DNA from 3 places in the Gracilibacillus caseinilyticus genome. Region 2 is predicted to be linked to each of the others. Evidence: riboswitches for the same ligand, from Rfam matches in the RefSeq annotation. Region 2 holds a riboswitch; each other region holds the start of a gene.

What was found. A riboswitch is a leader RNA that binds a small molecule or an ion and turns the genes downstream of it on or off. The one in region 2 is predicted to bind thiamine pyrophosphate.
Region 1: it holds a riboswitch for thiamine pyrophosphate, as region 2 does, so the genes downstream of both, MUN88_RS13065 (ABC transporter substrate-binding protein) here and MUN88_RS11965 (DUF561 domain-containing protein) in region 2, are expected to answer to the same signal.
Region 3: it holds a riboswitch for thiamine pyrophosphate, as region 2 does, so the genes downstream of both, thiC (phosphomethylpyrimidine synthase ThiC) here and MUN88_RS11965 (DUF561 domain-containing protein) in region 2, are expected to answer to the same signal.

Annotation. Positions count from the first base shown of each region.
Region 1 is NZ_CP095072.1:2,771,500-2,774,783, reverse strand. Features, by position in the region: gene MUN88_RS13075 (ABC transporter permease) at 1-87, opposite strand, end outside; gene MUN88_RS13070 (thiamine-binding protein) at 188-481, opposite strand; gene MUN88_RS13065 (ABC transporter substrate-binding protein) at 493-1,470, opposite strand; TPP riboswitch at 1,551-1,661, opposite strand; gene wrbA (NAD(P)H:quinone oxidoreductase) at 2,172-2,768, opposite strand; gene MUN88_RS13055 (DUF4362 domain-containing protein) at 2,983-3,284, opposite strand, start outside.
Region 2 is NZ_CP095072.1:2,561,876-2,565,159, forward strand. Features, by position in the region: gene MUN88_RS11955 (amidohydrolase) at 1-774, opposite strand, end outside; gene MUN88_RS11960 (ferritin-like domain-containing protein) at 909-1,388, opposite strand; TPP riboswitch at 1,529-1,626, shown strand; gene MUN88_RS11965 (DUF561 domain-containing protein) at 1,721-2,341, shown strand; gene thiO (glycine oxidase ThiO) at 2,334-3,284, shown strand, end outside.
Region 3 is NZ_CP095072.1:2,141,099-2,144,382, reverse strand. Features, by position in the region: gene MUN88_RS10185 (VOC family protein) at 1-51, shown strand, start outside; gene MUN88_RS10180 (DUF3888 domain-containing protein) at 194-595, shown strand; partial or broken gene MUN88_RS10175 (phosphotransferase) at 807-1,046, opposite strand; TPP riboswitch at 1,397-1,511, shown strand; gene thiC (phosphomethylpyrimidine synthase ThiC) at 1,657-3,284, shown strand, end outside.

The DNA of each region.
Region 1 (3,284 bases), 210 kb from region 2:
AGGTATTTGAAAAAATCGGCTGGATCCTTCCCAGACAAGTAGAATACCGACGATCATAATGACTGGTAATGATAACTTTCTCCACATAAAACCTACCTCAATTTTTTCATGGCCACTTTCAAGTGTTCTATGGCCACTCTTTATACTTTTATGGTTACTTTCGCCCATTTTATGGCCACTTTCCATTCTAACGATATTTTTTCGTTAATTCTGTCATCGATGCCTGGCGATCTTGACGCGAATAAATTTTCACTTGCGATATTACACTGGGGCAATTTAACTGATGCATGCGCTGATTCATTTTTTCGATAACAGCGAACAACTCGGATAACTCCCCTTCCATCGTTGTTTCTAATGGTCCTACATGGTAGTTAACATCCGATTGATCAATAATAGAAATTGCTTCATCGACAAATGGAATCGACTCTTCTCCATTCGGTGTTTTTGGTATAATTTGTATACTCACTAATGCTTCTGCCATCATACTCCCTCCTATTCGGGTAAAAATTCATTGGTAAAGGCTGCTTCTGCGTCTAGTTCTCGATCCAACAGATCATTTTCATACATAAAGTCGGCATAATTCTGCCATACTTCTTGTGATTGCTCACCCCATCTATCTGCATCATCTTGATATTTCGGTGATAACCATTTTTGACTGGCATATACTAATTCCTCATCTAGATCAGGTACCTCTTCAATCAGAATATCTGCAGCTTCGTCTGGATTATCGGTTGCGAATTGATATCCTTTGCTTACAGCTACTACAAATTTCTTAATCGTTTCCGGATTTTCCTCTATCATATTTTCATTTGTTGTAATGACTGGTGTATAGTAATCTAGGTTCTCCGAATAATCGGTTAAATAAAGCATATTTAATTCTTTTCCACGCAATTCTGCTTCGATTCCTGTCCAGCCATAATAAATCCAGGCAAAATCAATATCCCTTTCTACCGCAGTAAAGAAATCAGTATTACCCATATTGACGATGTCTACATCCTCTACAGATGCACCTTCTTGTTTCATTAACGAGTCAATCACAGCAGATTCTACTGGTGCTCCCCAGCCACCGTAAGTTTTCCCGGCAAAGTCGGCTGGTGAGGTAATTCCTTTATCAACCGGAGAAGCAAAACCTGACGTATTATGCTGGATCACTGCTGCAATCGATACTAGTGGAATATCCTGGACTCTAGCTTCTGTGACAGACTCTTGGTAGCTGATACCAAATTCAGCTTTCCCAGAAGCAACGGTTTGATCTGCCCCCGCTTCACCTGGCATCACAATTTCTACATTCATTCCTTGCTCTTCAAAATACCCTTTTGATTGGGCCACATATAATCCAGTATGATTGGTATTTGGTGTCCAATCCAAAACGAGAGTTACGTCCTCCATTTTCTCTGAGGAGCTGTCTTCTTCTCCACACCCTACCAACACCAAACATACACTAAGTGCTGCGAATATTATTTTTTTCACGTAAAAAATCCCCCTTTTTTCTTTTTTGGGGGAACATATAAGAAACACCCAAGACTTAGCAGACTAGGGCGCATATAGATTCAATTATCTCATATGTTCCCTACGCTGGTACTAACCAGATCAGGTTCTAAGGGTCAAGTAACTCACGGAAACTTTCTCAACCGGCAACACCGGTCCCCCTACATCTCCTATTTAATTTTCCATTATCTACTTTGACATATTTCGATCATTTCTTCAAGTTTTATTTACTCAGCTTTGCTTCAGTGCATTAGAAAAGCGCAAGCGCCCGTTTAGAAACGTAGCGACTGGACGGCATTAACTGAGATAAAGGAATCACGGTGAGCAAGTGATGTTGATGACTTTCGCCCAAGGGCATAAGGTCGACTAGGCCTCTGGTTATCACCAATCGGCAAGTCTTCTTTATCGTAGGGCGATGTAGGAAGCCACCTAGTATCTGGGCGCTTGCGCTGGACATGGCTGTTCATGTTAGAAAGCGGTACGAAACCTTAAAATTTTATACTTTCTTACCTGTTTAGAAAAACTCGGCATTCGCCTTATCTTTAGCGAATGCCGAAGTTTTACTTATACGTTGTACATTCTAAATTTTCACTACGTCGATCTGCTTCGCTAAAATTTTATACTTTTAAACGTATAACAAAGACGAATCTCATTCTAGTTTGAGGTTCGCCTTATACTGTATATTATCCGTGAATCTTTGTTGCTACTTCTACAACGCGTTTAGCTTGATGTTTCACTGCATTCTCTACATCTTCTACGAAGTCACCATCCGGCGTGTGTGTTACACTGTTTCCATAAGGATTTCCACCTGATGTAAAGGCTGATTGATCTGTATATCCTGGTGGGACTATAATAGCTCCCCAGTGCATCATCGATGTATAAAAGTTCAACAACGTTGCTTCATGGCCGCCGTGTGGGTTAGATGCAGAAGACATCGCACTAACCACTTTATTGGCTGTCTTACCAGCAGCCCATAAACCACCTTGTGAATCAATAAATTGTTTCATTTGTGAAGGAACACCACCGAAACGAGTCGGCATACTGAAAATAATCGCGTCCGCCCATTCAATATCGTCAGAGCTAGCTTCAGGAACATGTTCAGTATCTTGCAAATGCTGCTCCCATTTTGGATTTGATGCAATCGCTGGTTTTGGTGCTGTTTCTTGTGCACGAACAACCTTCACTTCTGCGCCAGCTTCCTTGATTGCGTCTGCCGCCCAATTCGCCAGCTTATAATTAGTACCTGTTGAACTATAATAAATAACTGCTACTTTTACCACTTCTCTACTTCCCTTCTCGTTGTATTGATTCCATTTGGAGTTTTCCCAGATTCGTACGGAATTACACAATATCTCGATTCTGAGATAGTGTAATAGTAACACGGTTAAATCTTTTCTATCAAATAGTTAGCTCAGACCAGATACCTTCAAAACAATTGCTGATATTTTGATAGCATTCAAAAACCAATGTAAAATAACGATTAATATGGATCTTTTAGTCAACTGTTATTCCAGCTTCGATAAATGTGTTATAGCGAATCAGATTCCCATCCTTGTAAAAATCGAAACGAATGTTTGCTTGTTCTCCTTTTAACACCAATTCGCCCGCAGGAGCCATCTTCGTCATGATCATAACTGATTTTGGAGTTCCTGTTCTAATTTTCTCAATAACTTTATTAATTTTCTCCTTATCATCACTCTCTAGTATTTTTTGGTCACCTACGATTATCTCCAGACTTTGATATGTTTGCTTTGGTACCATTATCTCAACGTATGGCACCTCAAAAGAAAGTTTTT
Region 2 (3,284 bases):
AGTCCCTTCAATAGTCGCAGTTGATGGAATAACATTGTAGGCATTTCCAGCATGAAAAGAACCGATCGAAAGTACTGCCGTCTCAAGTGGATCAATTCGTCTGGAGAGAATCTGTTGCAGGTTCGTGACGAGTTGAGAGCCAACGACAATCGGATCTTTCGTCTGGTGAGGAATTGCACCGTGCCCACCGACACCTTGAATTTCTACTTTGAATCGGTCAGCTGCGGCCATAAAATTGTCTGGTGAAGTTTGGACGATTCCATATGGTGTACTCGTCCATAAGTGGGTTCCGTAAACCACATCCACACCATCCAATACCCCAGCATCAATCATTGGTTTGGCACCACCTGGAGCAAGTTCTTCAGCATGCTGATGAATAAAAACGACTTTGCCTTTCAGCCGATGCTGATATTTCTTTAGTATTTTAGCCACAGCCAGTAACGTCGCAGTATGACCATCATGACCACAGGCATGCATGACACCGTCTTTTTTTGATCTATAACCCGTTTCTTTTTCATCCTGGATCGGAAGCGCATCGAAGTCTGCACGCAATGCGACCGTCAAGCCATCCTCTGCACCTTGTAACGTTGCAACAACTCCATTTCCTCCCATATTTTTTTGGAAAGGTATATCGAGTATGTTGTACTGTTCCTGGATAAAGGCAGCTGTTTTTTCTTCTTGAAATGAAAGTTCAGGATATTGATGCAAGTATCTTCTCATTTCTATCATCTCGTCATATAATTGATCCACTTCAGCAAATAAAATATCCCTCATTACGTTCACCCCGAATTGCTTTTCTTTTCATTATATCATAGATAGCTAGGCTTGACTTTTAAGCCGTATCCCGCCAACATAAAAAAACAGCCTTCGAAATCGAAAGCTGTTCATCTATATAATAAAAGGGGGGATTAATTAAAAAAGCTTGAATCTGCCAAAAGCCGTTGTGTTTCTTCCTTATGTCTTGTCTCATCAGCTATCATATCGTCCAGCTGTACTGCCAACTCAGTCAAGCCAAGTTCTTCTGCTTGTACTTTTCTTTTCTCATAACGTTCGATTGTTTCTTTCTCTGCTTTATAAGTAGCTTCCAGCATGTCTTCCACATTTGTAAGCTGTTCTACTTTTGCAGGTGTGGTAGTAGGTGTACCGCCTAGTGTTTTAATTTTGTTTGATAAATAGGATGCATGTCCGATTTCATCATTTATTTCATCTTCAAAGAATGGTTTAAGCAGTGAACGATATAAACCAGATACAACGGATGCATGATACGTATACATGATAGTAGCTGCATATTCATTCGCTAAATCAACATTTAAGCCATCAATTAATTCTTCTAGCTTATCTTGATCTTTTGACCTTAAGTCTTGTACTTTCGCTTGATTTTTTGCCATCAATAACAACATCCCTTCTGTATTATTATCCTTACTATATAATTACCCTATTCCAATCAAAAATAAACATCCAAATCCAATTAAGGCTTGGATATTTTTAACGCGTGTGTTATTATTATCCCGAAAGTTAATTTCATATCGATGAGCACTGGGGGAGCCAATTGGCTGAGACGAATTATTCGGACCCTTTGAACCTGATCTGGTTAACACTAGCGGAGGGAAGTGGTAGAAAAGCAGTTAATTAGTAATTAAAGCTTAAAATAGATACCACTTGTCCTTGCTGGATGAGTGGTTTTTTGCGTTATTTATTACTTGAGTAAGGAGTATTATGTATGACAACGCTTCATCTTATCACAAATGGAAAAATAATAGCAGATAAAGAGATAAAGAAGATTGGCGGACTTGCTGAGCATATCGATTTCTTACATGTACGAGAGAAACAAGCACCGGCAAAAGATCTTTGTTTTCTGATCGAGAAAATGATAGAAGCTGGCTTACCCGAAGAAAAAATAATCATAAATGATCGAGCTGACCTTGCCAAAATCTATCATTGCAAAGGAGTTCAGCTTGCCTATCATAGTGTTCCTGTGCGAGAGGTGGTACGAACTTTTCCTGATTTGCAGGTTGGTAAATCTGTTCATACGTTGCAAGAAGCGATCGAAGCAGAGGAAGAAGGGGCAGATTATATCGTGTTTGGTCATGTTTATCGAACACAGTCTAAACCAGGCCTGGCTCCCAAAGGTTTAGCCACATTAGAAACGATCGTAAACCAAGTATCGGTGCCGGTAATCGCAATTGGTGGCATAGATGTAACTAATCTAAACGCAACGCTCAATGCAGGAGCGAAAGGGGTCGCAGTTATGTCTACCATTTGGGATGCAGATGAACCATATCGAGTCTCCCAACAGTTGCGAACCATGCTTGATAATTGGAAGGAGGAACGCGTTGAATAAAATAGTGGATGAAATTGTCGTAGGTGGTGGCGTCATTGGTGCTTCGATTGCTTACGAATTGAGAAAGAGAGGACACAGCGTATTATTGATCGAAGCCAATTCGATTGGGTCAGGAGCATCCAGTGCAGCTGCTGGAATGTTAGGTGTTCAAATGGAATGGCAGGAGTCATCTCCGCTCTTTCAATTTGCAAAGGAGAGTCGTGCGCTTTATCCGTATCTGGCTGAGGAATTGTATGAGATAACTGGCATTCATATGCAGTATGTGAAGCAAGGAGCATTAAAACCCATAGAACAGGAAGATCAAATCAAGGAATTACAGAAATGTGCTGATTTACATCAGGAACATGGGATGCGAGCAGAGATACTTAGACCCGATCAATTCCCAGAAAAGCATGTGGCAAAAGATTTTGCTGCAGCACTGCATTGCCCGGATGAGGGTCAAGTGTCTGCGCCCCATGTTACAAAAGCTTTTGCAAAGGCAGCTGAACGTTCTGGCGTGCACATCCTCGAACACACACCTGTTATCGATGTTTTAAAGGAACACGGTAAGGCTGTTGGTGTCTTAACTAGACATGGAGAACGTTTTTATGCGAACGAGGTTGTGATAACGAGTGGTTTCCAAACGGCAGATATGGTTCTGACTCTCCCCAAGTTGACACCTGTCAAAGGAGAGTGTCTTTCCGTTAAGAGCGAAAAGGTTCTTTTTCATACAACATTATTTACAGAGGGGTGTTACCTTGTGCCGAAACAAGGTAACCGAGTAATTATTGGTGCAACGACTAAACCAGATGAAACTAGCAGGGAAGTCGAAGCTGGCAGTGTGTCGGGATTATTAGCAAAGGCTTCCAGAATTGTACCGGAAATAAAACGGGCATCATTGGAAAAAGTCTGGTCAGGCGTGCGTCCTCTAACAAGAGATGGTTATCCTTATATTGGTGAAGTC
Region 3 (3,284 bases), 420 kb from region 2:
ATTGAAGATATTGATGGAAGATGGATAGGATTTGGGATTAAAGTCGGTTAAAGAGATGATGTAAATTTGTGAAAAATTGAACTTAAAGTAACGGATGCTTATCTGCAACAAGGGATACAGTTTATTTCGTTAAAGTCACAGAATACTTGAATAAGACCAGTTTAGGTTCAAATACTAAACTGAGGTGAAAATTATGAAAAAGCTAACTATATTCCTTACTTTAATAATATCTTTAGTAAGCTATGACACCCCAGCATTTTCACAAACGGTAAATGAAGCTGATACGGAGTTATGTGAAACAATTAAATATGCACTAATCAATAGCCTAAGAGAGCCAATTGATAAAGCAATATCTGAAATTTATAAAGATGATGAAGGTGCACCAGAAAGTCTTATGTGGGCTTCATATGATACGGAGATATTAAAGATAAAGCAATTATATGGTGTTGGTGGAGCATATGAAATCACATTAAAAGTAAAACCTTATTATCGTGCTCATATTACTTATGGTGAAGATATAATTGTAGTAAGTGCAGATGGTAAGTTAATTGATTATGAACATCTAAAAACTTATTTAAGAATGGATTTTAACTAACAAATAGTCTACTCTTATTCCATTAACGGGTGACTTTAATTGAGCAAGAGCTATAATTTTAAACAGAAATTTTGCTGCGCAGTACAAAGATACTGTTCAACAAAAAAATTATATTCAACAATCAGGCGCTTTAATTGAGAAATTAGGCTTTTTGATATTGAAATTTCCTTAACGTTGTAAATCCGCATTTTCCTGACGCTACTTTGAAAAATAATTCTCCTAATGGTACTCCCTTCACATACTCCATTATAATTGCTTGTTTTCCTTGTATCCTGGTTACATCAAATAGCTTAGGTACAGGCAATCCACAGGAACGCGCATATTTTTGCTTATTTGCCTCTTTTAAGGATTCGGTATCTGGAAAATCATCATGAAATACTTTAATTATTTTGTTGTCTGTAAGATAAATATTTGCCGTATTTCCGCTTGCTATCGGTTGACCAATATTCATTGGTTCTCTCCCCTTACATAATCAGATGCATAGGATAACTGTAGTCAAATCCAGTAGTCGTACAGAATATACCAAATGACCTGCTTCATTAACTAAAGATGTTAATAGATGTATTTTAACATAATATTCCAATGTATAGTAAAGTTTAGCATCAATGATTCGCTTTTTTCCTAAACAGACAAAATGATCCCTTTTAGTTTCCATCATCTGTTTGCGTTACAGCAAGATATAAGCACAATTAATAAAGGGTAACCTTTACATTTACAAAAAATTCAATTTTTATTTCTTCTATTTTTTACTAATCCTTTCATTTTTATGGAAACTCGTGTATACTTGTTACAAACAGAATAAGAAATAACTAGGGGAGTCCAATAAGTTGGGCTGAGAAAGAAACACGTTGAAGTTTCTTGACTCTTTGGACCTGATCTGGATCATACCAGCGTGGGGAAGTTAGAACTCTCATCATTACTATGAATAATACTTCTACATATAAAGCCGGGTCCATCCTTTTTAGGGATCCGGCTTTTTTATGTCTTCTTAATTATCTTATTTTAAATTGGTATGTTCCTGTTCTTGTCCTTTATTATTTTGAAAGGGAGAGATTTAACCAATGTCAACAACCTCAGTAAGTGAAAAAAACATTTCCATCATGTCTAGCTTTTCAGGAAGTAAAAAAGTATATGTAGAAGGTTCTAGACCAGACATTAAGGTACCGATGCGTGAAATTGAGCTAAGTCCTACTACAGGAACCTTCGGTGATGAAGAGAATCCACCCGTCCGCGTCTATGATACGAGCGGACCGTATACAGATTCTCATTACTCGGTGGATATAACCAAGGGCCTTCCTGCACTTAGAAGTAAATGGATCCAGGAAAGAAAAGATGTCGAAGAATATGAAGGGAGAGAAATAAAGCCTGAAGATAATGGCTATCAAGATGAAAATGATCCTCGTGCCAACCATAACGTCTTTCCTGGTTTAAAAAGAAAACTGTTACGTGCCAAAAAAGGGTGCAATGTAACACAACTTCATTATGCAAAAAGAGGAATAATTACGCCTGAAATGGAATTTATCGCGATAAGGGAAAATATGGAACCTGAATTTATTCGTGATGAAGTAGCACGAGGACGAGCGATTATCCCATCTAATATCAACCACCCAGAGTCAGAACCGATGATCATCGGGCGACATTTCCATGTTAAAATCAATGCAAATATTGGGAATTCTGCAGTTTCATCTTCCATCGAACAAGAGGTGGAAAAAATGACTTGGGCAACACGCTGGGGCGCTGATAATATTATGGACCTTTCTACAGGGAAAAATATTCATACAACTCGTGAATGGATTATTCGAAATGCTGCTGTCCCTGTGGGTACAGTTCCTATTTATCAAGCACTTGAAAAAGTAAATGGCGTTGCAGAGGATCTAACATGGGAAATCTACCGCGATACGTTAATCGAACAAGCGGAACAAGGTGTAGATTATTTCACTATTCATGCCGGCGTTCTTTTAAGATATGTACCGTTAACAGCAAAACGTTTAACAGGAATTGTATCCAGAGGTGGATCGATAATGGCACAATGGTGTCTCTATCATCATCAGGAAAGTTTTTTATATACTCATTTTGAAGATATCTGTGAAATTATGAAAACCTATGATGTATCCATTTCTTTAGGAGACGGCTTACGACCTGGATCCATTGCAGATGCAAATGATGAAGCTCAATTTGCAGAATTAGAAACGCTTGGAGAGCTAACAAAGATTGCTTGGGAACATGATGTGCAGGTTATGGTTGAAGGACCCGGACACGTTCCAATGCACCTTATTAAAGAAAATATGGATAAACAGCTAGAAGTGTGTGAAGAAGCACCTTTCTATACACTCGGGCCACTGACTACTGATATAGCTCCTGGATATGATCACATTACATCGGCTATTGGTGCTGCCATGATTGGTTGGTATGGTACTGCTATGCTTTGCTATGTTACGCCTAAAGAACACTTAGGTTTACCAAATCGAGATGATGTACGTGAAGGGGTTATCACATATAAGATCGCTGCACATGCTGCCGATTTAGCAAAGGGACATCCCGGATCTCACAAAAGAGACGATGCCTTATCAAAAGCTCGATTTGAATTCCGTTGGAGAGATCAGTTTCATTTATCATTAGATCCGGAACGTGCATTAGCATTTCACGATGAAACACTACCTGCAGAAGGGGCAAAAACAGCACATTTCTG